4 regions of the Arthrobacter sp. MDT2-3 genome follow, and region 3 is predicted to be linked to each of the others. Evidence: riboswitches for the same ligand, from Rfam matches in the RefSeq annotation. Region 3 holds a riboswitch; each other region holds the start of a gene.

Region 1 (7,054 bases), on a different contig from region 3:
TGGAAGGCATGGTCAACGCCGGGGTAGACAGTGAGCTGATGGACAACATCAGTGGCTGCGAGCGCATCCTTGAGAGCAGGCATCGCGCCCGTGATGCGCTGGTCAAGTTCGGCATAAACGCCGAAAACGGCGGCCCTGATGTCCGGCACTTTGGCCAGGTCAGGGGCCGGCCCATAAAACGCCGAGGTGGCTTTTAACCCGTCCAGCTCGGTGGCCGCCTGCCATGTAATGCCGCCGCCGAAGCAGTAGCCGGTCATGGCGATACGGCCGCCGTCCACGAAGTCCTGGGCTTTGAGATACTCCAGTGCTGCTGCGAAGTCGGCAACGTGGCGCGGGGCGCCGGCTTGGGTGAGGGCACCGGGAACTGCGTCGCGGTCCATGTTTGCAGTCCCGCCCTCCCGGCTGAGCAGGTCAAGGGCAAGGGCCGCGTAGCCCGCTTTCGCGAAGCGGCGGGCCACATCTTCGATATGGGGTGTCAGGCCGCGGTTTTCATGGCAGATCAGCACGGCAGGGCTGCGCCCTTCCCGCTCCGGCCTGGCCTGGTAGGCACTGATTGAGGTTCCGCCGGACGAAAACTGTACGGTCGCCGTCGTCATCCCTGGCGCACCCTCCGGAACGGAAAGCGGGCTCTTTGCCCCGGGCACAGCACCGGAACCGGCAGTGCCGGCGGCCGAAGATGTTGAAGGCTCCGGGGTGGGCATGGGGTCGGTGCTCCGCGGTACCTCACTGGGCGTACAGCCCACCAGCAGCATCGCCGCCGCTGCTGCTGCCATGCTGCCGGTGATGAAGGCAACCCGCCGGGTGAAGGTCCGCTGACTCAGCGCGCCGGCACGGTAGTCGTCAAAAAATTCCTCGATCAGGTATTTCTCATACTTGCCTAGCTGGGTCACTATGCCTCCTCGCCGGTGCCGAACATCCTCCTCCGTCCGGTACCTCCGGGCAAGGTTCGCGGCCACTTTTCGAGATCCTTTATCAGTTTGTGACAAACAACACGGCCAGATGTGCGGCGCGCCTATTTCGGGTGGTCAGCCGGATGCGGCAAATGAGTCTATTCGATTGCTAAATACGATAGGAACACCTCGTATGTTACCCAAATGTGACAATCGGTCCGGAATCAGGTTATGGTCTTCAGGTGTCCCTCTCAGACGGGACATTCCCGTCAGTATGCCGAGCCCTGCCACTGACCCGGGATTCAATCGTTTCCAGCTGGCAGGGACGGGGGAACCAAGTTTCCGCGGCCTCCTACGAGGCCTTGGGGTTAAGTCGATAGCGCCTCCGTTCCGTGCGGAGTCGCTGCCGGCCGGGTATCTCCAACCCGAACCCGACAGCTCACCCCGCAGGCATGGGAGAGGCGATCAACCGTGTCAAAAAATTCCACCACCGCCCGTCACCGCGCGACTCCGGCCCGCTCCATCGCGCTCGAGGGCTTGGCTGTCTCAGCCAAGTCGCTTGGCCGCCCGGCGCTCGCCGTAGCCGCAGCTTCCGGCATTGCCTTCGGTGTAGGCGCCCCGGCCCACGCAGGCGTTACCGGTCCGGACACCACTGAGACCACCAACACCCAGGCTTATGCAGCACCTGCTGCTGCAGTGGCTGCCCCCGCAGCAACAGCTGCAGCCAACGTGCACACCGTCGTCTCCGGCGACACCCTGGGCGCCATCTCGGCCGCCAACGGTGTAGCCCTGAATGACGTTCTGTCCGCCAACGGCCTGGCGATCGACGCGATCATCTTCCCCGGCGACCAGATCCAGATCCCCGGTGCCGGTGCCGTTGCAGCTGCTCCGGCTCCCGCCAAGGCTGCTGCTCCGGCTCCCGTCAAGGCTGCTGTTGCTGCCGCTCCCGCTAACACCGGAATGAACCTGTCCTACGCCTCCACGACGCCTGCTCCGGCTCCGGCAGCACCCGCTCCGGCACCGGCAGCCGCCGGCACCGGCACCGGCGCAGCCATCCTGGCGGCCGCTTACGGCCAGCTGGGCGTCCAGCAGGACTGCACCGCCATGGTGGAGAAGGCTCTCCGCTCCGTGGGCAAGGGCGTTGGCGACCTCGCCCCGGGCCAGTTCTACCAGTACGGCTCCACTGTGGGCACCCCCGCTCCCGGTGACCTGGTGATCACCGCCGGCCACGTGGGCGTCTTCGCCGGCAACGGCCAGGTTGTCAGCGGCGGCGTGGACGGTTTCAAGACCGAGGTCCACTCCATCAGCTGGCTCAGCGGCGCTTCCTTCGTCCGCGTAGCGTAGTCACACCACCCGAACAGGGGCGGCAGACGGGATTGTTCCCGGCTGCCGCCCCTGTTTTGTTGTCCGGGCCTGTTGTTGCCAGGCCCTGTTTTGTTGTCCGGCCCTCCAGGCAGCCGGCCCGCAGGTGCCTTGGCTGCTTATACTGTGGCTGCTTCAGTGCCGTGCGTGCTCAGGTGCCGCAGAAGGTCTGGTAGCTGCCGAAGTCCTCCGGCGCTCCCTCGGTGTAGCGTTCGACCCCCGGCCGCTCGTGGAAGGGGTCACGGACCACGTCGAGGAGTTGGTTGAAAGGACCAAGGTCTCCCTCCGTTGCTGCGGCGAGCGCTTCCTCCACCAGGTGATTGCGCGGTATGTAGGCGGGGTTGACCCGGTCCATCATGCCGGCGTCGGGTTGCAGGGCACGCCACCGCTCCGCCCACGCGTCGAAGGCAGCCAGGTCAAGGACCATTCCCCTGGCCGGGCGGTCATTTCCCCTTGCCGCGTGGGCCAGGTTCCGGAGAAAGGACGTGTAGTCGATTGGTCCGTCCCTCAAGAGTGCCACCAGCCCGTCCACCACCTCCGAGGCTTCTTCAGCCTCAGGGGTTCCCGCTGGGGCTTCCGCCACACCGAGTTTGGTTTTCATGCCGGAGAACCATGCGTCACTGTATTGGCGGCGGAACTTGCCGAGTGCCTCGACGGCAGGGGCCACGGCCTGTTCCTGGTCCTCGTTGAAAAGCGGCAGCATGGCCTCGGCGAGTCGGGCCAGGTTCCATTCGGCAATGACCGGCTGGTTGGCGTACGCATAACGCCCGCCGACGTCAATGGAGCTGTAGACCGCGGCAGGATTAAAGGCGTCCATGAAAGCGCAGGGCCCGTAGTCGATGGTTTCTCCGGAGATGGTCATGTTGTCCGTGTTCATCACGCCGTGGACGAATCCCACCAGCATCCACTGCGCCACCAGTGATGCCTGGGCGGCCACCACCCGTTCGAAGAGCTCGAGGTAGGGGTTTTCTGCTTTGGCGGCATCAGGGTAGTGCCGGCTTATGGCATGGTCGGCCAGGCGGCGCAGGAGGTCCAGGTTTTCGGTGGCCCTTGCGTACTGGAAGCTGCCCACGCGCAGGTGGCTGCTGGCTACCCTTGTCAGCACGGCCCCGGGAAGCATCGTGTCGCGGCGTACGGGGCGGCCGGTGCCCACCACGGCAAGGGAACGTGTTGAGGGGATGCCGAGTGCGTGCATCGCCTCACTGACGAGGTATTCCCGCAGCATTGGTCCGACGACGGCACGGCCGTCCCCGGCGCGGGCAAATGGTGTGCGGCCCGAACCTTTCAGGTGGACGTCCCGGAGCCTGCCCTCCGCGTCGGTCACCTCGCCGAGAAGAAGGGCACGCCCGTCGCCCAGGAGTGGCGAGTAGCCGCCGAACTGGTGGCCGGCATACGCCTGCGCAACCGGCGTCGATCCCTCCGGGACGTGATTGCCCAGGAGGAGACGTACGCCCTCGGGGGACCGGAGGTATTCCGGATCAAGCCCCAGCTCCCTTGCCAGCCCGTCGTTGAGGATGAGCAGCTTCGGCTCGGGGGCCTCCTCTGCCTGCCAGGGAACAGCCAGCTCGGACAGTTCCCTGGCGAAGCGTCCGTCAAAGGTGACCGTCGATTCTGCAGCAGCTGTCATTTGTTAAGCCTTTCCTCTTGCTTTGTTCTCAGGTTGACCCTGGTTCGTTCTCCGGTTGATCAGCCACGTGACGAACCAGAGCACAACGCCGATGGCCATCAGGCCGCCGGCAATCTGGTACTGGATGGGATTCCTGCCCACCCAAGGCCCGGCCAGGAAAGCGCACAGCAGGGCGGCCACCACGGGCAGCTGCCCCGGGGAGGTGAAGAACACCTTGCGGTTGGGGTCCCGCTTGCGCCGCAGCACCACACACGCCACGTTCACTACCGTGAACACGCACAGCAGCAGGAAGGCCGTGGTGCCCGAGAGGTTGGCCACGATGTTACTTTCCGGATCGCTGGTCACGTACAGGATGAGTCCCAGTGCCAGGACGGTTGAGAAGAGGATGCCTGCCCACGGCGTGCGGCGGACCAGCAGGACTTTCCCGAGGGCAGGTGGCAGGACGCGTTGGCGTGCCATGCCGTAAATGAGGCGGCTCGCCATCAGCATGTTGATCAGCGCCGTATTGGCTACGGCAAAGACCGCCAGGAACGGGAAGATCCTGTCGATCGGGAAATCGGGAGAGCCTTTGTGCACTACTTCAAGGAGGGCCGCACCCTCGGCTTCCCGAATGTTTTCCAGCTCTGTGGGCGTCAACACGCTGACCACGGAGACCGCGACCAGCATATACAGGAGCACGGCTATTCCCAGGCCGGTCAGCATGGTGCGGGGGAAGATCCTTTCCGGGTTCCTGGTTTCCTCCACCATGTTCACGGAGTCCTCAAAGCCCACCATGGCGAAGAACGCGATGGATGTGGCTGCCGTGACCGCGAGGAACATTCCCTTGTCCTGGTAGTCGTTGAAGACGAAGATCTCCCCGGGGTTCCCCGTCCCCTGGGACATCACAAAGAAGCCGACGCCGATCACGATGCAGAGCGCGATCATCTCCACCAGGGTTAGCACCACATTGAACTTCACACTCTCCCCCACGCCGCGGAGGTTGATGGCGGCGAGGAGCAGCATAAAGCCCATTGCTACCGCGGTGATGACACCCTGCCCGGGAAGCCCCATCCAGCCGTTGATCTCGAACCCGCCGAACAGGTTCTGGGCCAGGACGTTCGCGGAGGTGGAGGCGCTGGTGATGCCTGAACAAACCACGGCGAAGGCCACCAGGAAGGTGACGAAGTGGATGCCGAACGCCTTGTGTGTATAAAGGGCGGCACCGGCGGCCTGCGGATACTGCGTGACCAGCTCCAGGTAGGAGAAGGCCGTCAGGGTGGCCACCACGAAGGCCAGCAGGAACGGCAGCCACACGATGCCGCCCACGGTTCCTGCCATGGTTCCCGTGACGGCATAGACGCCTGCACCCAGGATGTCGCCCACGATGAAAAGCAGGAGGAGCTTGGGGCCAAGGACCCGTTTAAGTTCGGGTTCCCTTCCTTCAGGAGTAGCGTCGAAGACTTCTTCGGAAGTTTTGCTCATTGTCGACCTCCACAACACGGTGGGCGGGTGGGCCCGGGGTGCATACCGGATAATTCACTCTCTACCTCATGGTTGGGTTTGGCAATCATCCGCCCTGCCCCCGCTCGTCAGGATGGGGTCCTGGTGCCACCGCCGCCGTTTCGGGAAGGCAATCCTTTGCAGGTCGTGTGCCGTAATGACCGTTGCCCGGGCGGCGCGGGCGCCGGCCTGCGCACCCAAGCCGCTGACGTCGTCGTACCTTGCCGAAAAGTGCGTCAGCACAAGGGTGTTTACATCGCCGCCGGCGGCCAACGCTCCAGCCTGCCCGGCTGTGAGGTGGCGGTACTGGGTGGCGAGCGGGGCGTCGTCGTCACTGAAGGTGGACTCCGCGACAAGGAGGTCGACGCCGTCCGCCAGGTCCTCCGCGCCCGCACAGGGAGCGGTGTCCATAACGAAGGCGAAGCGCTGGCCCGGCCGGGGAACGCTGACGTCGTTGATGTGGACGCCGGCCAGGGTGGCCTCGCGCTGGAGGCGTCCGACGTCGGCCCCCGTGATCCCCGCTGAGGCAAGGCGGTCGGGCAGCAGGGTGCGGCCATCCGGTTCGACCAGCCGGTAGCCGTAAGTCTCGATGCGGTGCTTCAGCGGCCGGACCTCCAGGCCTTCCGCCACAGTCCCGCTCACGCCGTGCGGATGAAGCCGCAGGTCTATCCCGGCCGAGCTGATGGACACCAAGGCGCGGACCACCTCGGCGCCGGACGCCGGGTAGTGCAGGTGGACGGGGTGGGCCACTCCGTCCAGCGCCATGCGCGACAGCACGCCGGGCAGGCCAAAACAGTGGTCTCCGTGGACGTGGGTGAGGCAGATGCGCGTGATCTGGGTTGCGGAGACGCCTGCAAGGATCATCTGCCGCTGGGTTCCCTCACCCGGGTCGAAGAGCAGCCCCTGGCCGTCCCAGCGAAGCAGGTAGCCGTTGTGGTTGCGGGTCCGGGTGGGAACCTGCGAGGCGGTGCCCAGGACGACGAGTTCGCGCATGGTTTTTAGTGGGACCAAAAAGCAGGTTCCGGAATGATCCGGGACCTGCTTCGTGGTTCAGTGTGACGGGTCAGCGCCGCTTGAGCATGCCCATGATTTTGCTGGCCATGCCGCCGGTGCCCGGCCGGCCGCCCATGCCGCCTGTGGTGTGGGGCGTCCGCCCTGTGGCGTTCATTCCGGCGCCGCGGACTGTTCCGCCGGTGCCGGACCTGCCTGCGAATCGTCCAGCGGCATTCTTGATCATGCTTCCCAAGTTCATGTGAAACTCCTTCAGTCTTGATCCTGCCAACCGATATTCATCAGCCTGCTTATCATTTTAGCGTAGTTTCGATGTACGGCTAGGGCAGAAGCCCTGCCATCTTCCTCCGTTGGCGTTGGGTGCTAGCGCTCCATGTCATCCGGGTCGAATTCACTGAGGGGCGAGCCGCCGAAGTTTTCCTGGTCGTCGCTGGCGTCCGCTTCCAGGCCGGTGGGGTCTTCGCCGAAGTCGACATCGGCAACCGCCTCGCCCAAGGTCGGCGTGCTTGCCGGGAGTTCGTCCCCGGCGCCATCTCGGGTCGCCTTCATGTCGTCGCGCAGTGTCTGGTCGCTGAGGAAATCCTCCTCCTCGCCGGAGACTTCGTCCTGCAGCAGCGGATCCTCCTGCCAGCGGTCAGGGTTGTTCTCCGCGGCGCCGGGGTAGCTGTCAGGCTGGCCGCCCACA
Region 2 (7,054 bases), 850 kb from region 3:
GTCCACCGCCAGACTGAAAAAGTCACAGAATCAGTGAAGGACGCCGTGACAGGGGTCAAGGAGAAAATCATGGGAGCAGCAGACTCAACCACCACCCGGGTCCAGGACAAGGTCTCCTCCGGCACCGGGCACGCCGGGGACGCCCTGCACAGCACCGGCGAATCCCTGCACGGCGCCAAGGACACCGCCGCCGCCAAACTCTCTGACGCCGGCACCGCACTCTCCCACGCACCGGACCAGGTCAAAGCCAAAACCCAGGGCAACCCCCTGGCCGCCGGCCTGATCGCCTTCGGCGCCGGAATGCTCGTCTCGTCCCTGATCCCGGCCAGCCAAAAGGAACGCGAAGCAGCCCAGCAGCTCAAAACCGCCGCCGAGCCCCTCGCCACCCAGGTCACCGACGCCGCCAAGGACATGGTCCAGGACCTGAAGGAACCAGCCCAGCAAGCCATGGACAACGTCAAAGCCACCGCCACCGACGCCGCCCAAAACGTCAAAGCCGAAGGCCAAGGAGCCGTCACCGACGTCAAAGACCGCGCCACCGACGCCAAAACCAACGTCCAAAACACCTAAAAGTTGTTTAGGAATGGAAAGGCCGGCTCCCGCAGGGGCCGGCCTTTCCGCTTCCTCGGCGCGTCCCCCGGGGGGACACCACACCGCTAGGGATCAGCGCTCGATGGAGGCCATGTTGGCCTCGTCGTGGCGTTCTTCCACGGCAGGTTGGAGCGAGTTCAGCGATCTTGTCGGTGAACTCTCAACCCGCAGCGACCTCTTCCGGCAGCTCTGGGGAGCCCACGACGACCGGGAACACCGCACCGGCATCAAAAGCGTCCACCATCCCATCGTCGGCGACCTCGACCTGAACTACCTCGGCCTTGACCTGGCCTCCGACCACAGCCTCCAGATGCTGGTCTTCTCCGCGGAACCAGGCTCCGCGTCCAACGACGGGCTGCAGCTGCTGGCGAATTGGGCCGCCGCTAACAGCACCGAGTTGAAGTCCAATGAGGAAGCAGCCACCAACCACCTCCGCGGAAATTGATGCTGCGATCCGTACCGCTCCGTGCTGGTCTGTACAAGGAATACCGGCGCGCGGGAGACTGTCGCCATGCGCAACCTGACCTTTGGCATGAACGTGAGCGTGGACGGCTACATCGCCGCGCCCGGCGACGACCTCGGCTGGAGCGTCCCGAGCGACGAATTGTTCCAGTGGTGGTCCGACCGGGTGGGGGCGACGGGCCTGGCGCTGTACGGGCGCAAACTGTGGGAGACGATGAGCTCCCACTGGCCGACGGCCGACCAGCAGCCCGGCGCCACGCCGGCGCACATCGAGTTTGCCCGCCGCTGGCGGGCCATGCCGAAAATGGTGTTCTCCTCGACGCCCAGCACGGTCGACTGGAACACCCGCCTGGCCACCGGCGACGCGGTCACCGAGATCACCCGGCTCAAAGCGGATGACGGCGGCTTCATGGACATCGGCGGTGCCACACTCGCCGCGGCGGCCATGCGGGCCGGACTGATCGACGAATACATGATGGTCACCCATCCGGTCCTGGTGGGCGGCGGCACGCCGTTCTTCACAGCCTTGGACAACTGGGTGAACCTCAACCTGGTGGAGACCCGGAAGTTTCCCGACGGTGTGGTCCTGACCAGGTATGAGACCAGGCGCTGAGTCGAGTTGCGGGAGCAGCAGGCGGCATCTTGGTTGCTTCGCGTACGCGGCGGAACTCAGTCCGCGGCCGAAGGTCGGGAAGGCATGGGGCAACATAACCACGCGATCCGGCGGAAATGGCAGTGCTCCAATGTGCAGAGGGCATGCTGAAGGCCGGTGAGTTAATGCCCCCAAGGCATTGACTCACCGGCCTTCAGTAGTTTCTATTTGCCTGCGCGGACGAAGGTGACGGCGCCCTTGGAGGTCATCCAGGTCAGGGGGTGGACGGCGGTTTCGTTCTTGCCGTTCAGGCCGGAGCTGAGGACCTGGCCGTTGCCGACGTAGATGCCCACGTGGCCGGACTGGACAACCATGTCACCGGGCTGGGGATCAGTGACGACGGTGCCGTAGTTCATGAACTGCATCGGACCAAGGTCACCGACAGGAATCCCTGCAGCATTCAGGGCATTTTCGACCAGTCGTGTGCAGTCCTGAATCATGCCGATCTGGGCGTAAGCGGAGGACACCATAATGGCATTTACGCCTCCCGCTGCCGGGGCAGGAGCCGGAGCGGGAGCGGGAGCGGCGGGCGTGACGGTTACCTGGGCCTTGGCCGGCGCAACGGCCTGCGTCTTGACGGCGGCAGAAGCGGCAGGAGCGGCAGCTTTGGGGGCCTCGACGACGACTGGTTTGGGTGCTTCGACGACGGGGGCAGGCGTGGTCTTGACGGCGGGACGCTCGAAGGAGATCTGCACTGTGGCGTCTGCGCTGAGCGGGGTTTGTACCTGGCTGGCGACTTCCAGGTTCGATGCCGGCTCGGCTTCGCGCTGGGTTGGGGCGTCTGCTGCCTGGGCGGCGATGCCGCTGGTCAGGACGAGGCCGGAAGCGGCTGCAATGACGGCGGCCTGACGGCCTACACCGCCGGCGTGGCCGGCGAAGGATTTGGACAGGACCGCCAGGGGGCTGGTCTGGACGGGGACCGCGCGGCGGCGGCCGTGAGCTTTGCCATTGGGCATGAAAGAGCCTCTCCCACTGCCTGCGAGGTTAGCTGTCGGATTCGGATGGGAGACACCCGGCCGTGGTGATGCGCGAAAGGCACCAGGCACGGCTTCACCCCAAGGCCTGCCGGAAGCAGGCCGTTATTGGGTTCCCCGTCTCTGCCGGACGATTTTGCGAACGGATCCCGGGCAGCGGCAGAGTTAGGCAAGTCTGCTCAGGAGTGCCGCATTCGGAGAAACGGGCACGGCTTCAGACCCTACGTCACAACAGCCCCATTTGTCACATTTGCATAACGCACTTCGGGCTGGGACTTACGTCAATCGTTCCCGTTCAACGGGGCGTAGCAACGATGTGAAGCATCGCCCCGTTGATTTAAAGGCCGCCGTAGTGGGCAACCACCTGCAGAGTGCCCAGTAGCCCATCCCCAGCACGAGGGACCCGGCAACCGCAAGGACCGGGTTGATGGGAAGCAGCAGCGGGTAGACCAGCCAGTGGGTGAGGTAGATATACAGGGACGCCGCGGCCAGCCAGCCGATGACCCGGCGCAGGACGGCCGGCACCGGCAGGGCTGGCACCCACACCAGCAGCAGAATGCCTGCAGCGACGGTGACATCGCGGACGGTGCTGCCGAAGAACCCCGGCAGCGTCATCAGGGTGATGACCGAGACAGTAATCCTGTGGAAGTGTGTGCGGGCCCGGGCGAGCGCCCAGCCGAGCGCGAAGAGCCAGAACACGGGCGGCGGCTTGGGAAGGCCAGGATCCACGATGTCGTACCGGCTGAGCAGCGCGATGGCCACCAGCCCCACGGCGAAAGCGAACGGCGCACGGCGCTCCACCCGGTCAACCCAGGGCACGGCCATAAGCGCTGCCACGGCCAACAGGATGTACACCAGCAGTTCCACAAACCAGAAATGCCACTGCGTGGTTACTTGCTCGGGCCCAACTATGGCGTTCAACAGGAAGATGTTGGCAACGCTGTAGCGGTCCGTGAGCACGTAGGCCACGGCGATAAAAGCGGTGGAGGGCACAACTATCCGGGCCACACCGCGGAGCTGGCGGCGCAGCCGCGGGAGCCGCTGGTCCGCCAACTGGAAGCGTGCGAAGTTGTAGCCGGCCACCACGAAGAGCAGGTGGGCGGTCTGGAACATGATCAGCTCCACGTGCGTGGCCACAATGCACACGATGGCGACGGCCCGGAGCACAATCGAGGTTTCCAGGAAGGAAAAGGGGCTCCGCCGCCTGGGCTTCCGGCGGCGCTCCAATTCCCGCACCGGCAAAAGGTGCCAGTCGGAAGGAAGCTGTCCCAGGACACGTTCCAGCTGAACCGAGACCGCCACGTAGGACAGCGAGTCGCCGTCAAGGGAGACGAACGTGTCGTCGTTTCCCACAACGGGGCATTCCAGGGCCTCGGCGAAAATGCTTCGGATGTCGTCGGGGTTGCCGGCGGGGGTTGGGCCCTCCGGTGCCGGCTTGGCGGTTGCGGCGCGGGCGGTACCGACGGCACCCGCAGCAGCGGGCGCTGGAGCGGCAAGTCCCAGGACGGCCGGGTAGTCCACCTTGCCGGTGGTCAGGCGCGGGAGGGCTTCCACGGCATGGATCACGACGGCGGTGCGCGGCAGCCCCAGCGTGCCGGCCAGGGTCTTGGCGAGCAAACCGCCGTCGTGCCCGCCTTCGACGGCGACCACAAGGCGGTCGTCGGTGCCGGCGGCGGCTGCGGTGATTCCCATGTCGGCGAAGATCCGCTCCACCTGGCCGAGGTCCACGCGCAGGCCGACAATTTTCACGAACCGGCTGCGCCGTCCCACCACCTCGTACAGGCCGTTCGGGTGCCGGCGGGCGAGGTCTCCGGTGCGCAGTTCGCGGACTTCCCGGCCGAGTGCCAGGTCCCCGGGGTGGTCGGCGTAACCGAGCATGACGTTGGGGCCGCTGTAGACCAGTTCCCCGTCTGCCAGGTCCTCCACCGGTTCAATGCGGAAGGATCCGCCCGGTACGGGGACGCCGATGGTTTCAGCATGGTCGGCGGCCAGGTCAGGTGGCAGATAGGCCATCCGGGCGGTGGCTTCCGTTGCTCCATACATCACGAAGAGGTCCCAGCCGCGGCGCTGCCCGGTTTCCGCCCAGGCGCGCACCTTCTCCGGTGCCAGCCGTCCGCCGGCCTGGGTGACGTAGCGCAGGTTGGGCAGGTCCGCATCGGCGAAGCCCACCCGCTCCAGGAGGTCGAAGGTGTAGGGAACCGCCGCGAAGGAGGTGGCCTGCCGTTCCCGGAAGAGATCCCAAAAGCAGGGATCCACCACTGAGAGGTCCGTGAGGACCAGCCCTGCCCCGCGGACCAGGTGACTGTTAACAACGGACAGGCCGTAGCAGTAATGCAGGGGCAGCGTGGTGGCGGCCTTGTCGTCCGGCCCAATGCCCAGGTACTCGGCGATGGCTTCGGCGTTGGCTGTGAGGTTGGTATGCGAAAGCCGCACCAGTTTCGGCGAGCCCGTGGAACCCGAGGTGCTGAGCAGCAGGGCCAGTTCAGGATGCAGCTCATGCCGGGAGCCGGCGCGCCGCTCCTCGAGCACGGGCACCCCGTGCCCGTCGCCGGAGCGCAGCAGTACGTCCGGGTCGTAAGCGTCCATGAGGGACGCGAGGGCTTCGGGCTTGTCGGCCGGGGCCAGCAACAGGACATGGCCAGCCGACAGCGCGGCGAGGTACGCCACCAGCGAGTCCAGGTCGTTCTGCGCTGCCAGCACCACCAGGCGCCGTGCTGTTCCCAGGCGGGTGGCGGCGTCGTCCACGCGGGCGGCAAGCTCCCCGTAGGACAGGACGCCATCCGCGGTGAGCACCGCCGGGCGGTCGCCGTGGCGGGCGAGGTCGGTGAAGGCGGCCCGGGCGAGGTCTGGCTGCGCGGTCAACGCGACACCGGGGCGGTATGTAGGGACATGGAACTGGCCTAACTTAGCTGGACTGGCTCGGGCGAGCGCTGCTTCAATGTGCTGCCCGGGGGTGGGGATGTGATGGCATGGTCGCCCAGCAGCAGCGTGGGCGTGGTGCCTGCCGCTACGGACACCGCTACCGCTGTTCCAACCGGATGGCGGACGGTGTGGGGCTGCCAGGAGCGCACGGTGCGTCCCGAGGCCAGCCGCACGTAATGGAGGACGAAGGCGCCGTGGTACTCCACCGCGGACACCCGCGCCGCAGAGTCGGGGTCCGGGTGCAGCGCCACCTCGTGCGGCCGCAGCACCACATCTACGTCCGCTTCGCTGTTGGCCCAGCCCGGGACAGTTGAAACGACGCCGATCTCGCAGGTCAGCAGGGCGCGGTGCACATGGGCCGGGAGGAAGTCCGCGTCGCCCATGAAGGAGGCCACAAATCGTGTGGCCGGCTGCTCGAAGACCTTCTCCGGCGTGTCCGCCTGTTCGATGACGCCGCCGCGCATTACCACCACCCGCGTGCCGACGGAGAGCGCCTCGGTCTGGTCGTGGGTGACGAGGACGCCGGTGGTGCCGGCCTCGCGAAGCGTCGCCACAGTGTCCCGGCGCACCTGCGCGCGCAGCGACTCGTCCAGGCTGGAGAACGGTTCGTCCAGGAGGACGACGGCAGGGCGGGGCGCCAGGGCGCGGGCCAGGGCCACGCGCTGCTGTTCGCCCCCGGATAGTTCGTGCGGGTATCGGCCCGCAAAGTGGCCAAGCCGTACCAGGTCCAGGACTTCCCCGGCCCGCGTTTTGCGCTCACCGCGGCTCAGCCGGTCCAGCCCGAACTCGACATTCTGGGCCACGGTCATGTGCGGAAACAGTGCGTAGTCCTGGAACACCAACCCCACCCGGCGCTGCTCGGGTTCGACGAAGTGGCGCTTGCCCGCCACGACGTCCCCGGCCACCCGGATGGTGCCCCCGTCCGGCCGTTCCAGGCCTGCGGCGAGGCGCAGCGTAGTGGACTTACCGCAGCCTGAAGGACCGATCAGGGTGACCAGCTCGCCAGCCGGCACTGCGAGCTCCAGCATATCCACGCCTACGGCCCGTCCGTAGTGCTTGCTGACGCCTTCAAAGACCAGCGCTGCCGGAGCAGTCTCCATGCCCGCAGGACGATTTCCGTGTGCCATGCGCATGGTCATGCTGGGGCCTTTCCAGGTGTTTCATTGCGGCGGGCTTGCCTCACGAGGACCAGGACGGGGAGGACGGCGGCCGCAACGATCACCAGTGCGGGCAGCGACGCCTTTTCCCAGAAGTTTTCACGGGCCAGTTCATAGACCCAGACGGACGCCGTGGTGAATCCGAAGGGCCGGAGCAGCAGCACGATGGGCAGCTCCTTAACGGCGTCGATCGCCACCAGCATCAGCGCCACCGCAATCCCGGACCGTGCCAGGGGGACATGCACCCGCGCCAGGATGCGCCGCGGGGCAGCACCCAGGCTAAGGGCCGAGAAAGT
Region 3 (7,054 bases):
TTCCTCGTCGATCCCCATGTAGAGAACGAATCCACGGGCCACAGTGTCACTGGCCACTGGGCGGACCTGGTCGTGCCCGGCAACTACGGGAGTGGGGGCAGTGAGCGGCGCCGACTCGGCCGGCGGAACGGCGCGGAGTTGGCCGTAGGAGTTGGGGTTATAGCCCTGGGGGCCGTATCCCGAGCCGGGAAAGCTGCTTCCGGAAGTGGCGGGAGCGAGCGACGTGCGAGGTCCGAAGCCGGGGCGGAGGCCGGAAGGCTGGCCACCCTTGGCGGCGTTTCGGACGGAAATGTGGACGTATCCGGATGCAACTGACATGGATTGCTTACCTCAATGTGAATGGCCGTCATCGCGGCTCGAATGCTGGGTTCCCCGCAATGAAACTGGGGAGGGACGCCCGACGCTGGGCTGGGGGCGTATGCCTACAAACTTCGAGGGGTGGGAAGATCAGGCGTACATTCGACAACAGCGCATGTCGACAGCAGCGGATGTGCTGGGCCAATAGTCTGCGGCTGCAGGTGCTGTTGAGTTCTTGTTCACAATGGAAGTGTGCAGCGTAACAATGCGAACTTGCAAGTAACAATGGACCTTTCCGTCCGCATTATGAGACAAAAGCGCTTGATGTGTCACAGATCACGATTCTGGACAATCGTCAGATTGCTGATCATTGTCCTGCTTCCGGGGCGGGAAAGCAGCTTCTGATGAAGTTAATTCGCCGGTTGCTCCACTAGCGGCCCTTTTCTTCAGATGTGCAGGGAATGCCGAAATTGCCCTTCTGTGCGCCCCATCTGTCCAGTGGCAGCCGGAGCTGGAGGAGAAAAAATCGCCCTTCCTCTGCTGTATGGCCAACTCTTCAGGGCGCCCATCTGTCCAGCTTCCCATTGACCGACGCTGGCCGGGCAGCAGCAGCCCCTCTTCGCAGGCCGCCATTCCCTGCCCAGCTGGCTACGCTGGTATTCACAGCTAAGGCACAGGAAGCCCATAGCCCCGGCCAAACGACTGATCGGAGAGTTGTTCCATGGCCACTTCGCACTCCATGACCAACAACCTCCCTGAGCTTTCCCACCCGGACGGCTCCCCCATCCGCGCCCTGGTGGTCGACGACGAGCCAAGCCTTTCGGAGCTGATGAGCATGGGCCTGCGCATGGCCGGCTGGTCGGTGGCGGTGGCGGCCGACGGCCCGGAAGCAGTGAAACTGGCCAAGGACTTCCGTCCCGACGTCCTGGTCCTTGATGTCATGCTGCCGGGGTTCGACGGCGTCGAGCTGCTGGGAAGGATCCGCACGTTCGCACCCGAGGTACCCGCTCTCTTCCTTACTGCCAAGGACGCGGTCCAGGACCGGATCGTGGGCCTGGCGGCCGGTGGCGACGACTACGTCACGAAACCGTTCAGCATGGAGGAAGTCTTGCTTCGGCTGCACCGCCTGGTCCAGCGTTCCGGAGTTGCCGCTATGGACACGGCCGAATTGGTGGTAGGAGACCTCGTCCTTAACGTCGATACCCGTGAAGTGACCCGGGCCGGCGAGGAGCTCCAGCTCACGGCCACGCAGTTCGAGCTGCTCCGCTACCTCATGGAGAATCCCAAGCGCGTCATCAGCAAGGCGCAGATCCTGGACCGCGTGTGGGACTACGACTTCGGCGGCCAGGCCAACATTGTGGAGCTTTACATCTCCTACCTGCGCAAGAAGGTGGACGCAGTTCACCCGCCCATGATCCACACCGTGCGCGGCGCCGGGTACGTCATCAAGCCTGCCGAGTAGGCGCACCATGGCGTCACAACAGGCAGCCGATCCCCATCGCCGAAGCTGGCTCAAACCCGGCACCTGGCACTTGCGTACCCGCCTCATCCTCCTGGCCATGGCCCTGCTGATTGCCATCTGCGGTGCCGTGGGCGTTGCAAGCTACGCCTCCATGGATGCGTTCCTGACCCGCCAGCTGGACGAACAGCTAAGCCAAGCTGCAGAGCGGTCCAACAATCCGGGCCGCCCTCCCATGGGCGGCTCCAACGGAAGGGACCCCTTGGACGCCCGCGGCCAAAGCGTGGGAACCATGAACGCCCGCATCCTGAACGGCCAGGTGAACAGTGGTGGATTCCTCACCTCGGACACCACGCGTTCCGCCCTGTCCGCCGAGGACAAGCAGACGCTGCTGGCACTGGCGACAGATGCGGAGCCCGTGGACCGTACCCTCTCGAACGGTGGCTACCGCCTGCTGGCGGTGAAGACCACCTTTGGCGATGTCCTGGTCACGGGACTCCCCCTCGCTGCCAAAGAAAGCACGCTTGCCTCCCTCGTGTGGACCTTTGCGGTCGTTTCGCTTGGCGGGTTGCTTTTGATCGGATTAGTTGGCACGGTCCTGATCCGACGCACCATGAAACCTCTCGAGCAGCTGTCGGAGGTTGCCACCCGGGTATCGCAGCTGCCCCTGGACGCGGGCGAGGTGGCGCTCGCGGTGCGCGTACCGCCGTCGAACTCCAATCCCGGGACGGAAGTGGGCAGCGTCGGGCACGCGCTCAACCTCATGCTGGACAACGTGGCAAACGCGCTGCAGGCGCGCCAGAAGAGCGAAACGAAGGTGCGCCAGTTTGTGGCCGACGCCTCCCACGAGCTGCGCACTCCCCTGACCGCCATCCGCGGCTACACCGAATTGATGAGGATGACGGAGTCTTTCACCCCGGACGGCCAAAAGTCCCTGGCCCGTGTACAGAGCCAGTCGGAGCGGATGACTGCCTTAGTGGAAGACCTGCTGCTGCTTGCCCGGCTTGATGAGGGCCAGCCGTTGAAGCTCAGCGAGGTGGACCTTACGCAGCTGGTGGTCGAAAGCGTCAGCGATGAAAAGGTGATGGCACCGGGCCACAACTGGCGGCTGGAACTTCCGGATGAGCCCGTGGTGGTCACCGGTGACGCCTCCCAGCTGCGCCAGGTGCTGATGAACCTGCTTTCCAACGCGCGCAAACACACGCCTGCCGGCACCACTGTTGTTACCGGCGTGGGAAAGACCGCTGGAGGTGCCGCGTTGATAACGGTAACGGACGACGGCGCCGGCATCCCGGCCGAGTTTGTGGACCATGTTTTTTCGCGCTTCGCCCGCGCAGACGCGGCGCGGAAGGGCGCGGAAGATGGGGCGGGCACTGCAGCAGCCGAAGGCACCAGCGGCCTGGGGTTGTCCATCGTGGAATCTATTGTGGAAGCCCACGGAGGAAGGGTAACGGTGACATCACAACCGGGGCGCACACAGTTCGCCTTACAGCTCCCCTCGAGGTGGCGCTAGCAGCAAGGCGACGCGCCGCCGTCGTGATCTCTGTTACCAAAATGTGACTTACGCGCTGCACTCCTGTACCGTCGATTGGGTGCAGTTCGTGTTCGAGCCGCATATCCGGATGACGCCAAGCTCTGCCACTTCCCGGATTCCCTTTGAACAAAGGCAGAGGCGGGGGACCCACCGTCCCGGGCACTGATTGCCCTTGGGGTTAAGCCAGCACGTGATCTTTCCGTGCGGCCGGATGCCCTCATCCGAACCCGACAGCTAACTCCGCAGGTGTGAGAGGCGATCCATCATGTTCAAAATCCTGGTAAAACCACGTCCGAAAACCCGGCCTGCACCGCTCGCCGGACCGGAAGCCGGCAAAATCCCTTCCTTCGGCAAGCGCGCGGCCGTGGTGGCCGCATCCTGCGCACTCCTCGTCGGAGTGGGAGCTGCGGGACAGGCTACGGAAACCAGCATCCGCGTAGCGGCCACCGAGACGCAGGCCGCCCAGGCGCAGTCGAACCTCAGCATCGAGAAGAGCGAGATTACCTCAAATCCCGCGCCTGAGCCCGCCGTTCCGGAGATAGCTGTAGCCCCGCAGGCGGCCGAGCCCGCCCCTGCGCCGGCTCCCGAGCCTGCACCGGCACCCGCTCCCGAGCCCGCTCCGGCACCCGCTCCCGAGGCGGCTCCAGTACCTGAGCCTGCTCCGGCCCCGGCGCCCGAGCCTGCGCCCGCCGTCGCGGTCAACGATCCCGCCGGCGCCCAGGCTTACGCCGCCAGCCAGCTGGCGAACTACGGCTGGGCTCCTGACCAGATGCAGTGCCTGGTAACCCTATGGGACAAGGAATCGGACTGGACCACCACGGCCACCAACCCGAGCAGCGGCGCCTACGGCATCGTCCAGTCCCTGCCGGCTGAGAAGATGGCCAGCGCCGGTGCGGACTACCTCACCAACTACCGCACGCAGATCAACTGGGGCCTGAACTACATCCAGGAGCGTTACCAGTCCCCGTGCGGTGCCCTGAACTTCCACCTGTCGAATAACTGGTACTAGACAGTACGGGCACACCCGCTCTGCAACACGGGCGGCGTACTAATCAGCCCCGCACGTCTGGATCCCGCAGCTTCTGGGTCCCACACCTTTGAAGGACCGGGCCGACGTGGAACTGGACACGCAACCCCGGATTGTTGAGGTCCCTGAGGATCTTGCCGCTGCAATGGCTGCGGAGCCGGCGGCGCAGGAGTTCTACGCGACCCTGGGCTACAGCGCCCAGCGGCGGTACGTGGAGCCGCTGGGCGAAGCCAAAACTCCCGAGACCAGGTCGCGACGCATTGCCAGGTGGCGGACCTCAAAGCCGGAAAGAAATGACCGTCCGGCCCTCCTTGTCCTTGTCCACTCGGGCGGCGACGGCACCGTAATCAGGAATATGCAGGACCCCCGCCGGAAGCGGCCCGGTGTTCGGCCCCACGGCTACGGTTGGGATACCGGCGGCCACCCCGGCCGCAATGCCGGCGGGAGCGTCTTCAAACACCACGGCGTCGGAGGGATCCACGCCGAGACCGGCAGCGGCCTTCAGGTATCCCTCGGGATCCGGTTTGCCCCGGGTCACCAGTTCGGCCGTCACGACGGTGGCCGGCATGGCCAGCCCCGCTGCCCCCATCCGGATGTCAGCAAGGACCCGGTCAGCTGATGTCACCAGCGCGACGGCGTCCGCCGGCAGGGTGCTCAGCAGCCGGGCGGCTCCGGGCAGCGGCAGGATGCCCTCGGTCCGGAGGCGTTCCATGGCGCCCAGTTCCGCTGTCAGCGCCAGCACATCCGCCCCGGGCGGCGCGAAACGCCGGACGGTATCGCCGGCTTGGACGCCGTGCGACGTCCGGAGTATTTCCTCGATGTCCAGCCCGTAGCGCGCCGCGAATTCACCCCAGACCTGTTCCACCACTGCCGTGGAATCCACCAGGGTGCCGTCCATGTCGAAGAGGACGGCGCGGCAGGTCAGGGTCCGGACAGCAGCCGGTGTGGAGGCGTTCACGGTCCCCATTGTGCCTTAGGCGCTGCGCTCGGGGGATCACCGCTGCGCCTCCACTATCCCGTTGCCGCTTACGGTATGTCAGGCGCCGCGGCCGGGGATGTATTGGACCGCCCACCTGTTGCCGTCGGGATCGGCGAAGTACACAAAGTGGCCCCAATCCTGCACGTCCACGTCACTGACGTCCACTCCGTTGCTCTTGAGCTGCTGGTGCGCGGCATTAATGTCGCTGACCACCAGTTGAAGGTTGGAGCCGGTGCCGGGAGGCGCCTCCGTAAGCCCGTCGCCAATACAGATTGAGCAGGCGGAGCCGGGAGGCGTCAGCTGGACAAAGCGGATGGAGTCCGTGGGCCGCTCATCAAAGTCGGCATTAAAGCCCACCTTGTTGACGTAGAAGTCCTTGGCGCGGTCCACGTCGGACACAGGGACGTACACAAGTTCGAGTTTCCAGTCCATCCGCACAGGCTAACGGCGGGAGGCGGAATGAAAAAGGCTTGAGGACTACCCTGCGATGCCGTAAAGGCGATCGCCCGCATCCCCCAGCCCTGGAACGATGTACGACTTCTCGTTGAGCTTTTCGTCGATGGAGGCCAGGACTATGGTCACGTTGGCATCGGAGAGTTCCTCCTCCAGCTTGGCCAAACCTTCCGGGGCGGCCAGGAGGCAGATGCAGGTCACGTCCGAAGCGCCGCGCTTGAAGAGGAACTTGATGGCCTCGCGGAGGGTTCCGCCGGTGGCCAGCATGGGGTCCAGGACGAAGATCTGCCGGTCCGTGAGGTTCTCGGGGAGGCGCTCGGCATAGGTGATGATGTCCAGGGTTTCCTCGTCCCGGGCCATCCCCAGGAATCCGACCTCAGCGGTAGGAACGAGTTTGGTCATGCCCTCGAGCATGCCCAGGCCGGCCCGCAGGATGGGAACCACCAGCGGGGTTGGCTTGGTGAACGCTGTACCCACGGTGGTGCTGACGGGCGTTTCGATGGTGACGGGTTCGGTGCGGACCTCGCGGGTGGCCTCGTAGGCAAGGAGTGTCACCAGCTCCTCCGTCAGCTGCCGGAAGACCGGGGACGGGGTGTTCTTGTCCCGCAGGACGGTGAGCTTATGGGCGACCAGCGGGTGGTCCACAACGAGAGTGCGCATGGGTCAAAACTATCATCCGGCCGCTGGGCCATTTCCTGCCGTTAGCCTCCTGCACCCGTCCGTGAGGAGCCGCCGTCGCTTCGACGGAACGTACCGCCGTCGGACCTTCCCGGGGCGCCGCCGTCGTTCCTTTCGGAGGTGCCGCCAGTCCCCCGTGAGGGTCCGCCGTCGCTCTGTCCGGAGGTGCCGGCGCTGCTTGTGGGCGGGTCCGCGCTGGGGTCCTCGCGGAGGACCGGGTGCTCGAAGGTGGGTGCCGGGCCGGCATGTTCCCGCTTCCGGATCAGGTGGAACAGCCGGTGGGCCAGGATCACCATGCACACCCATGCCAGCCCCAGGAGCCATCCCGCTATCACGTCCGTCATCCAGTGATGCCCCAGGAACACCCTGCTCAATCCCATGGCGATGATGAACAGTGCGCCGGCGGTGATGGCAGTGATTCTTGCCCAGAGCATCTGGAACTGAAGGCACATGATGTACACCAGGACGCCGATCACCACTGTTGTATTCAGGGTGTGGCCGCTGGGGAATGACGGTGTGGTCTCGAAGGGCGGTACTGCTTCGGAGTGGTCCGGGCGGGTCCTGCCCACCAGGCGCTTGCCCAGGGTGGTGGCCGTGGTGGAAACAAGGGCTGCGCCGCCCACCAGG
Region 4 (7,054 bases), on a different contig from region 3:
TCCTTCGTCTGCGCCGGCAACACGCTGGACCGGGGCAGCAACGCCCGTGCTGGTCTCGTTTTGCGGCCACGCGTAGACGTCCACCCCGGCTTCCGCCTTGGCTGAAGGGTGCGTGCCCGGCTCAGACACGATGATTGACGAGGAGTCCAGGAAGGGCGCTTTGTTGGTGGCTGCGGCAAATTTGGAGCCGAACTCGCCGAAGGACAGGTGCTGGGCCTTGTTTTCAACGAGGCCGAAGCTGGCCACATCCCAGAAAGCCGTGGAGCCACCAACGCCCAGGACCACTTCGTAGCCCTCTGGGGCACGGAAGAACTGGCTGAGACCCTCGCGGACGGAGCCAACAAGGTTCTTGACCGGGGCCTGCCGGTGGGAGGTGCCAAGGATGTTCTTCGAGGCGGCGGACAGCGCATCAATCTGCTCCTGCCTGACCTTGGAAGGCCCGGCGCCGAACCGTCCGTCCTTGGGCAGGAGGTCGGCGGGAATAGTGATGCTGGTTTCGCTCACGGGTGCTCCAATTTCGGGCTGGACATGGCTTTGGTCCGGACGGGTGTTGGTGGCCGGCAGCCGGTGACGGCTGCAACCAGGGCCTCCCTTATTCTGCCTGAACGGCACAATAGGCGGGAACCGGAACCGTCATAGTCCAGCCAATGAGACGCCCCGCCCGCGCCCCGGTGAACTATTCGGACAAAGTCAAAATAGGCTAAGCTTTTCCACGGACTACGTCGCGGTGAAGGCGATACGGTGGGACAACGCTAGGTACTGTGCTCGAGGAGCTGAGCTGGATGACGGATCTGATCGATACTACGGAGATGTACCTTCGGACCATTCTGGAGCTCGAGGAAGAGAACATCGTTGCCCTTCGCGCCAGGATCGCCGAGCGGCTGCGCCACTCCGGGCCTACCGTCTCCCAAACCATCGGGCGCATGGAACGGGACGGCCTGGTGGTTGTCTCCGGCGACCGCCACCTGGAGCTCACCGAGACGGGCCGGAAGCGTGCCACCGAAGTAATGCGCAAGCACCGCCTGGCTGAACGTCTTCTCGCCGATGTGATCGGTTTGGACTGGGCCTACGTCCACGACGAAGCCTGCCGCTGGGAGCATGTTATGAGCGAGCGGGTGGAACGGCGCATCTATGAGCTGCTGAACCATCCCACTGAGTCCCCTTATGGGAACCCGATCCCCGGCCTTGCTGCCCTGGGCGGCGTGCCGACCCTGGGTTTTGCGGATGGCGCCATTAGCCTTTTGGAGGCGATGAAGTCGTACGGTCCTGCCTCGGTGGTGACCATCAGCCGGCTCGCCGAGCCCATCCAGGTAGAGCCTGAACTGCTCTCCCAGCTTGATGAAGGCGGTATCCGGCCGGGTGCGGCTGTGTCGCTGGAACGGGTGGGTGACTACATCTCGGTCCGGGTTCCGGGTATCGAAGGTGCCTTGGAGCTGCCTCCGGAAGTTGCCGCCCATGTGTTCGTGGCGATCCGCTGAAAGGCAAAGAGCGGACGCCATACTCCGTGTGAACTGCGTTACGCAAAGATAACGGAATTGTTACTTTCGGGCTTAAGCATCTATAGTTGAACCAAGCGTTGATATTAAAGCGTTACCTGATCTGGAGCCGAGCTCTGCCAGCGGATCAGGAGCACGAGTCGTAACTGGCAGAGGCGGGGGAACCACAAGCGGCAGCGGGGGACTGCCTTGGGGTGAAGTCCGTCAGCAGCAAGCCTCTTCCAGTGAAGGATTCCTCCGGGGATATCTCTGTGCCGAAGCTTGCTTACGGCGGACCGGGTCTTTGTACTCTCTGACCCGAATCCGACAGCTAACTTCGCAGGCTTTCCAGAGAGGAACCCTTCTTGACCATGCAGAATTCCAGGGGACGCCGCCGCGCGGCGGTCCCTGCTTCGACACCGCGTGTTGTCGAAGTCATCACCTCGGAACGCCCCCGCGATCCGCACCGTGATGCGCGCCGCCGTCGGGGTCCCTTCCGCCAAATTACTGAATTCGCCGCTGCCAGCGGCATCGGCCAAAAGGCCGGCATCGCCCTGGCCGCCACCGGACTGGTGCTCACCGTGACCGTGCCGGCCACCAGTCCCGTGATGGCCACGGATGCCTCGGGATCCACTCCTGTCGCCGCGTCCGCTGTTGTGCCCCAGCCGCAGGTTTCCGCGGAAGCAGGTGCCCAGATAGACTTCAGCCGCTCTGCTGTGGTTACCCAGGCAGACCCGGACGGCAAACTGAAGCAGCTGCTCAGTGCCCAGTCTGCCGGTGCCATCACCCGCGCCGCTTCCGCAGGAAGTCTTGGCGCCCCGCTCGCTGCTTTGACCACTGCGTCGCCGTTCGGCTACCGGGTCAGTCCGATCACCGGAGGCTCCGGCGACTTCCACCGCGGACAGGACTACGTAGCCCAGTGCGGCACCTCTGTTCTGGCCGCAGCCACTGGAACGGTCACCTTCGCCGGCTGGCACCAGTACGGCGGCGGCAACCGCGTCGTAGTGGATCACGGCAACGGCCTGGAAACCACTTACAACCACTTGTCGTCCTTCAGCGTCAAGGAAGGGCAGACGGTGTCCCGCGGGGACGTCGTGGCCCTCAGCGGGACCACGGGGGCTTCCACCGGGTGCCACCTCCACTTTGAGGTCCAGGTCAACGGCGAAGTTGTTGACCCGACCGGTTGGCTTTAGTCAAATGACGGTGAGCTATCACTTGGTGTTGACATGCCGTGACCTGAATGTGACATTCTTCCAAAACTGCTGTACCGTCTAACTCGCGTCAACTTTTCCGAAGTTGACGCTCTTGTGCGGATTGCCTAACTCTGCCACCGCTCAAGGTCCGTTCGCATTTCATCGTCTGGCAGGGGCGGGGGAACCAATTTTGGCCTTCAGCTTTTTGAAGGCCTTGGGGTTAAGTCGCAAAAGCTTCCCAGGAAGCCGCGCGGCCGGGTGACTCCCATCCGAATCCGACAGCTCACCTCGTAGGCATTGGGAGAGGCTACCTTCGTGTCTTCACGCCATAATTCTGCGCGCCACCGTGCGCAACCGGTTCGTACCAACCCCCTGGACTCCATGTCCAAGGCTGTTAGTGCCAATGCCGGGACAGTAGGTCGCCAGGCTGCAGTCATCGCAGCTGCCTCGGGCCTCATCCTGACCATGGGCCTGCCGGCCAATGCAGCGGACACCACCGCTGGTGTCTCCGCTTCCACGGAATCCGGATCGGCACAAAGTGCCCTCGCTGTCACGGCGGCGCCCACGGCTACCGTCTCCTTCGAGCGCCCCGTGGTCAAGACCACCCCGGCACCCGTTGTTGAGCGGGTAGTTGCGCAGTCCACGGACTCAGACGATGAGCAGGGAGTGACCACCGCTTCCACCGCGTCGGCCGACTCCGTTGCGGACAAGGCCGTGGAGACAATTGCCTCCGCGTCCACTTCCGGAATTGCGGGCCTCGCCTACACCGGCATCGGCCGTCCGTACGTTTGGGGCGGCACCACCCCCAACGGCTGGGACTGCTCAGGCTTCACCCAGTGGGTCTATGCCCAGGCCGGCATCAGCATCCCCCGCGTCAACGCGTGGACCGCAATGAAGCCCACCTCCACGCCGCAGCCGGGTGACCTGGTTATGCAGAACGGCGGCGCGCACGTCGGCATCTACGTCGGCAACGGCATGATGATCAGTGCCCTGAACCCCTCCCAGGGAACGCTGCTGCACTCGGTAGCTGCTACCGGCTCCTCAGCATTCTTCACTATGAACTAGTTCTTCGACCTCACGGTCCAAGGGCTTTTTCTTTGCCCAAACAGCTCTTCGCTAAATCACCACACATCCCCGTTCGGGACGTGCCGGCGTACCCCCAAGATGCCGGCGCGTCCAAACACCTTTGGCTGCCCACATGCGGCTTTGAAGGAAACGAAAGAGAGAACTGATGACTACTCGTGCAACCGCACGGCACCGCGCCGAGGCCACCAAGACCAACTCGCTCGCCATCATTGCCAAGGCTGTCGGCGACAACGCCGGCGGTGTAGGACGCCAGGCAGCCGTTATCGCAGCCGCTTCCGGCCTGGTCCTGACCAGCGGCCTCGCGGCGAACGCTGCTGACGCCAACGTCCAGCGTGACTCAGCTCCGGCCTCCACGCTGGAAGTCGAATCAACGGTTGAGGCTCCGATCTCCGCTGCGTCCACCATTGCCATCTCCTTCGAGAAGCCTGCTGTGACCACCACGCCGGCTCCCGTTGTGGAAGCTCCGGAGCCCGAGGTGGAGGTCCAGGAAGCCGCTCCGGCTCCTGCTCCGGCCGCAAGGACCGCCGCTGTTGCGAAGGTGACCGCTACAGCTCCGGCTGCAGCAGCCCCCGCCGCTCCTGCCTCGGCAAGCGGCAAGGGTGCAGCTATCCTGTCCGCAGCCTACGCCCAGCTTGGCGTTATGCAGGACTGCACCATGCTGGTGACCAACTCGCTGGCTGCCGTGGGCATCAACTTCCACGACTGGCCTGCAGGCTACCTCTCCTTGGGCCGCACCGTGAGCGCTGCTGAAGCCCAGCCGGGCGACCTGATTTACTACGCCGATGGTGGCTCCGGCATGGCCCACATAGCTGTCTACGCCGGTAACGGCCAGGCAGTGCACGGCGGCTACAACGGTAACCAGACCGTAGTCTTCAGCGCCAACGTTGGTTCCGGCCCGGTGTTCATCCGCGTTAGCTAATGCTCTCCGGCCTCGGATGCGCGTCTGATCCCTAAACAGGACCCCTGCCCTTGCGGCGGGGGTCTTGTCTGTTAACTCCCGGCATGGTGTTGACTCCCGGCAAGCTGCGAGCAGCGAACTGGGCAAGATGCGGGAGTTCACGAATTCCGGCCGGACACGGCACCGCGTGCTCCAGCAATTAGCTGATAGTGCACTTCTTTGTTTACTCTTGTGGTGTCGATCCATAGCCCGGACATGCCGAGGGCAGCCGGCCCTCGTGCCCCTGACGGGTGCGGCCGTGAAGAGGTACGTGCATGCGCACTCTCGTTCTGAATGCTGGATATGAACCGCTGGCGGTTATTACTTTCCGCCGGGCGCTGGTGCTTGTGCTCACGGGCAAGGCGAGCGTTGTGGCTGAAGGGGATGAGCCCGTAGTGGGCCCCCAGGAGATCCTGGGCCGCCCGTCCGTGATCCTCCTGAACCGCTACATCCGTCCCAGATATAACCAGTCCACCGCTGTCAGCCGCCGAGGGGTGCTTCGACGTGACGGGCACAAGTGTGCTTATTGCGGGAAAGCTGCGCACACCATCGATCATGTTCACCCAAAGTCTCGCGGGGGTGGGGACTCCTGGGAAAACCTGGTGGCTGCCTGCCTGAGGTGCAACAACCTCAAAGGCGACCACACCCCGGCCGAGATGGGCTGGAAGCTGCGGTTCGTTCCTGAGCCTCCACACGGCACCATGTGGCAGATCAAGGAACTCGAGAAGCCAACGCCCGCGTGGGATCCGTTCCTGCTGCCCGAGCGCGCTGCCTGACGCAGCGGATAGGTTGCCTCCGCCGTCCCAGGGCTAGGCTGGGGGAGTGGAACAAGACCGCTTGGACTTCGACGCCCTGATCCTGGCTGGCGGCCGGTCATCCAGGCTGGGCGGCGTACCCAAACAAGGGCTGGTCTTTCATGGTGACACCCTCCTGCAACGGTCCCTTGCTGCCGCGTCAGGGGCGATCCGCACAGTAGTGGTTGGTCCAGACCCCGGCGCGCTCCCCGCAGGGGTGCTCTCGTGCCGCGAGCAGCCGGAGTTTGCAGGGCCGGCTGCCGCGGTGGCTGCTGGTCTGGAGGCACTGGCCCAGGCCGGAAGCGAACGGCCTTACACATTGGTACTGGCATGCGACATGCCGAAGGTCTCGGCTGCGGTGGAGGCACTAACGGCAGCACTGGCAGGTGACCCGGGGGCCGATGCAATCATCGCGTGCGCCGAAGACGGCAGGGCCCAGCAGCTCGCCGGGTTTTACCGCACACTCGTGTTAAAAAGAGCCGCCCGGGAACTGGCCTCGCGAGGTGCCTTAAACAACAGCTCCATGCGGGCGCTCCTTGCTAGTCTTGACGTGCAGCTTGTTACCGTCCCGGCCGGTTCCACAGCCGATGTGGATACCTGGGATGATGCCGCCGCACTTGGAGTAAACGCCGGACGCCGGGACGAGGGCCAGGACCGGCGCGGCAGCAGTTAAATTGGGAGGCAGTTCGTGAAAAGCCAGGATGAAACGCTGGAGGAATGGTGCAGGTCCCTGCTCCAGGCGTATGAGCTTGAGGACGTCCAGGTGGACGTCAACGCCATCCTCGCCCTTGCGGGTGTAGCCGCCCACTCCGTTGTGCGGCCCGCGGCGCCACTCACCACCTTCATCGCCGGCTATGCCGCCGGCTTAGCCTCAGCGTCCGGACGCAGCACCGATGCCGCGTCCATGGAAGGGGCTTTGGATGTGGCACGTTCCCTGGCCGCGGACTACGATGCTGAAGCCGCCGGGACTCCCGGCGAATGACTGAGGAACCCGGGGAAGAACGGAGTCCAACCGACCTGCCGGAAGCGCCGGAGCACCTGGACCATACGTGGGAAGAAGCCCGGCAGGCAGCTTTTGACGCAGCCACCCCGATCCCTGCCGGGCCGGTTCCCCTGAACCTGGCCCTCGGCCGTACGTTGGACCAGGACATTGTGGCGTTGCAGGACATGCCCCACTACGCGTCCTCGGCCATGGACGGCTGGGCGGTTAACGGGACCGGGCCATGGATCCTTGCCGAACCAGGCACCCGGCTGGCCCCGCATCAGGCCAGTCCGATCGTCACCGGCGGGCTCATTCCTCCCGGCGCCAAAGCGGTGCTGCGCAGTGAGAGCGCGGTGCTTGGCAAGGACGATGACGGCTTGCCTGTCTTGATGACCGGAGGAAGCGCGAGGCCTGGCGAACCGCGGAACGGCCAGCACATCCGGAAAGCCGGCGAGGAAGCGCTTGCCGGGGACATCCTGGTCAAGGCAGGAGCGGAACTCAACCCTGCCCATCTCGCAGTGGCTGCCCTTGCCGGCTACGACGAGTTGCAGGTCCAGGGAAAACCCCTGGTCCGGCTCCTGCTGACC

Evidence for each region. Region 3 has a riboswitch for cyclic di-AMP ahead of AC5RUQ_RS05295 (aggregation-promoting factor C-terminal-like domain-containing protein). Riboswitches for the same ligand answer to the same signal wherever they lie in the genome.
Region 1: another riboswitch for cyclic di-AMP. It lies ahead of AC5RUQ_RS19080 (LysM peptidoglycan-binding domain-containing protein); the one in region 3 lies ahead of AC5RUQ_RS05295 (aggregation-promoting factor C-terminal-like domain-containing protein).
Region 2: another riboswitch for cyclic di-AMP. It lies ahead of AC5RUQ_RS01285 (NlpC/P60 family protein); the one in region 3 lies ahead of AC5RUQ_RS05295 (aggregation-promoting factor C-terminal-like domain-containing protein).
Region 4: another riboswitch for cyclic di-AMP. It lies ahead of AC5RUQ_RS20015 (M23 family metallopeptidase); the one in region 3 lies ahead of AC5RUQ_RS05295 (aggregation-promoting factor C-terminal-like domain-containing protein).

The regions. Positions count from the first base shown of each region.
Region 1 covers NZ_JBNHFS010000008.1:38,804-45,857, forward strand. The annotation lists gene AC5RUQ_RS19075 (dienelactone hydrolase family protein) at 1-890, opposite strand, end outside; cyclic di-AMP (ydaO/yuaA leader) riboswitch at 1,195-1,358, shown strand; gene AC5RUQ_RS19080 (LysM peptidoglycan-binding domain-containing protein) at 1,362-2,234, shown strand; gene AC5RUQ_RS19085 (protein adenylyltransferase SelO) at 2,404-3,879, opposite strand; gene AC5RUQ_RS19090 (APC family permease) at 3,883-5,340, opposite strand; gene AC5RUQ_RS19095 (ribonuclease Z) at 5,407-6,351, opposite strand; gene AC5RUQ_RS19100 (hypothetical protein) at 6,422-6,610, opposite strand; gene AC5RUQ_RS19105 (hypothetical protein) at 6,733-7,054, opposite strand, start outside.
Region 2 covers NZ_JBNHFS010000001.1:270,014-277,067, reverse strand. The annotation lists gene AC5RUQ_RS01300 (DUF3618 domain-containing protein) at 1-570, shown strand, start outside; gene AC5RUQ_RS01295 (MmyB family transcriptional regulator) at 584-1,036, shown strand; gene AC5RUQ_RS01290 (dihydrofolate reductase family protein) at 1,103-1,666, shown strand; gene AC5RUQ_RS01285 (NlpC/P60 family protein) at 1,870-2,661, opposite strand; cyclic di-AMP (ydaO/yuaA leader) riboswitch at 2,665-2,856, opposite strand; gene AC5RUQ_RS01280 (AMP-binding protein) at 2,956-5,541, opposite strand; gene AC5RUQ_RS01275 (ABC transporter ATP-binding protein) at 5,580-6,740, opposite strand; gene AC5RUQ_RS01270 (ABC transporter permease) at 6,737-7,054, opposite strand, start outside.
Region 3 covers NZ_JBNHFS010000001.1:1,118,980-1,126,033, reverse strand. The annotation lists gene AC5RUQ_RS05310 (winged helix-turn-helix domain-containing protein) at 1-318, opposite strand, end outside; gene AC5RUQ_RS05305 (response regulator transcription factor) at 1,019-1,759, shown strand; gene AC5RUQ_RS05300 (HAMP domain-containing sensor histidine kinase) at 1,767-3,269, shown strand; cyclic di-AMP (ydaO/yuaA leader) riboswitch at 3,390-3,550, shown strand; gene AC5RUQ_RS05295 (aggregation-promoting factor C-terminal-like domain-containing protein) at 3,556-4,299, shown strand; partial or broken gene AC5RUQ_RS05290 (hypothetical protein) at 4,463-4,525, shown strand; gene AC5RUQ_RS05285 (HAD-IA family hydrolase) at 4,595-5,284, opposite strand; gene AC5RUQ_RS05280 (VOC family protein) at 5,354-5,728, opposite strand; gene upp (uracil phosphoribosyltransferase) at 5,774-6,409, opposite strand; gene AC5RUQ_RS05270 (phosphatase PAP2 family protein) at 6,451-7,054, opposite strand, start outside.
Region 4 covers NZ_JBNHFS010000009.1:51,640-58,693, forward strand. The annotation lists gene serC (phosphoserine transaminase) at 1-504, opposite strand, end outside; gene AC5RUQ_RS20010 (iron-dependent transcriptional repressor DtxR) at 783-1,478, shown strand; cyclic di-AMP (ydaO/yuaA leader) riboswitch at 1,625-1,836, shown strand; gene AC5RUQ_RS20015 (M23 family metallopeptidase) at 1,847-2,668, shown strand; cyclic di-AMP (ydaO/yuaA leader) riboswitch at 2,797-2,979, shown strand; gene AC5RUQ_RS20020 (C40 family peptidase) at 3,050-3,733, shown strand; gene AC5RUQ_RS20025 (NlpC/P60 family protein) at 3,900-4,673, shown strand; gene AC5RUQ_RS20030 (HNH endonuclease) at 4,967-5,467, shown strand; gene mobA (molybdenum cofactor guanylyltransferase) at 5,514-6,158, shown strand; gene AC5RUQ_RS20040 (DUF6457 domain-containing protein) at 6,174-6,467, shown strand; gene AC5RUQ_RS20045 (molybdopterin molybdotransferase MoeA) at 6,464-7,054, shown strand, end outside.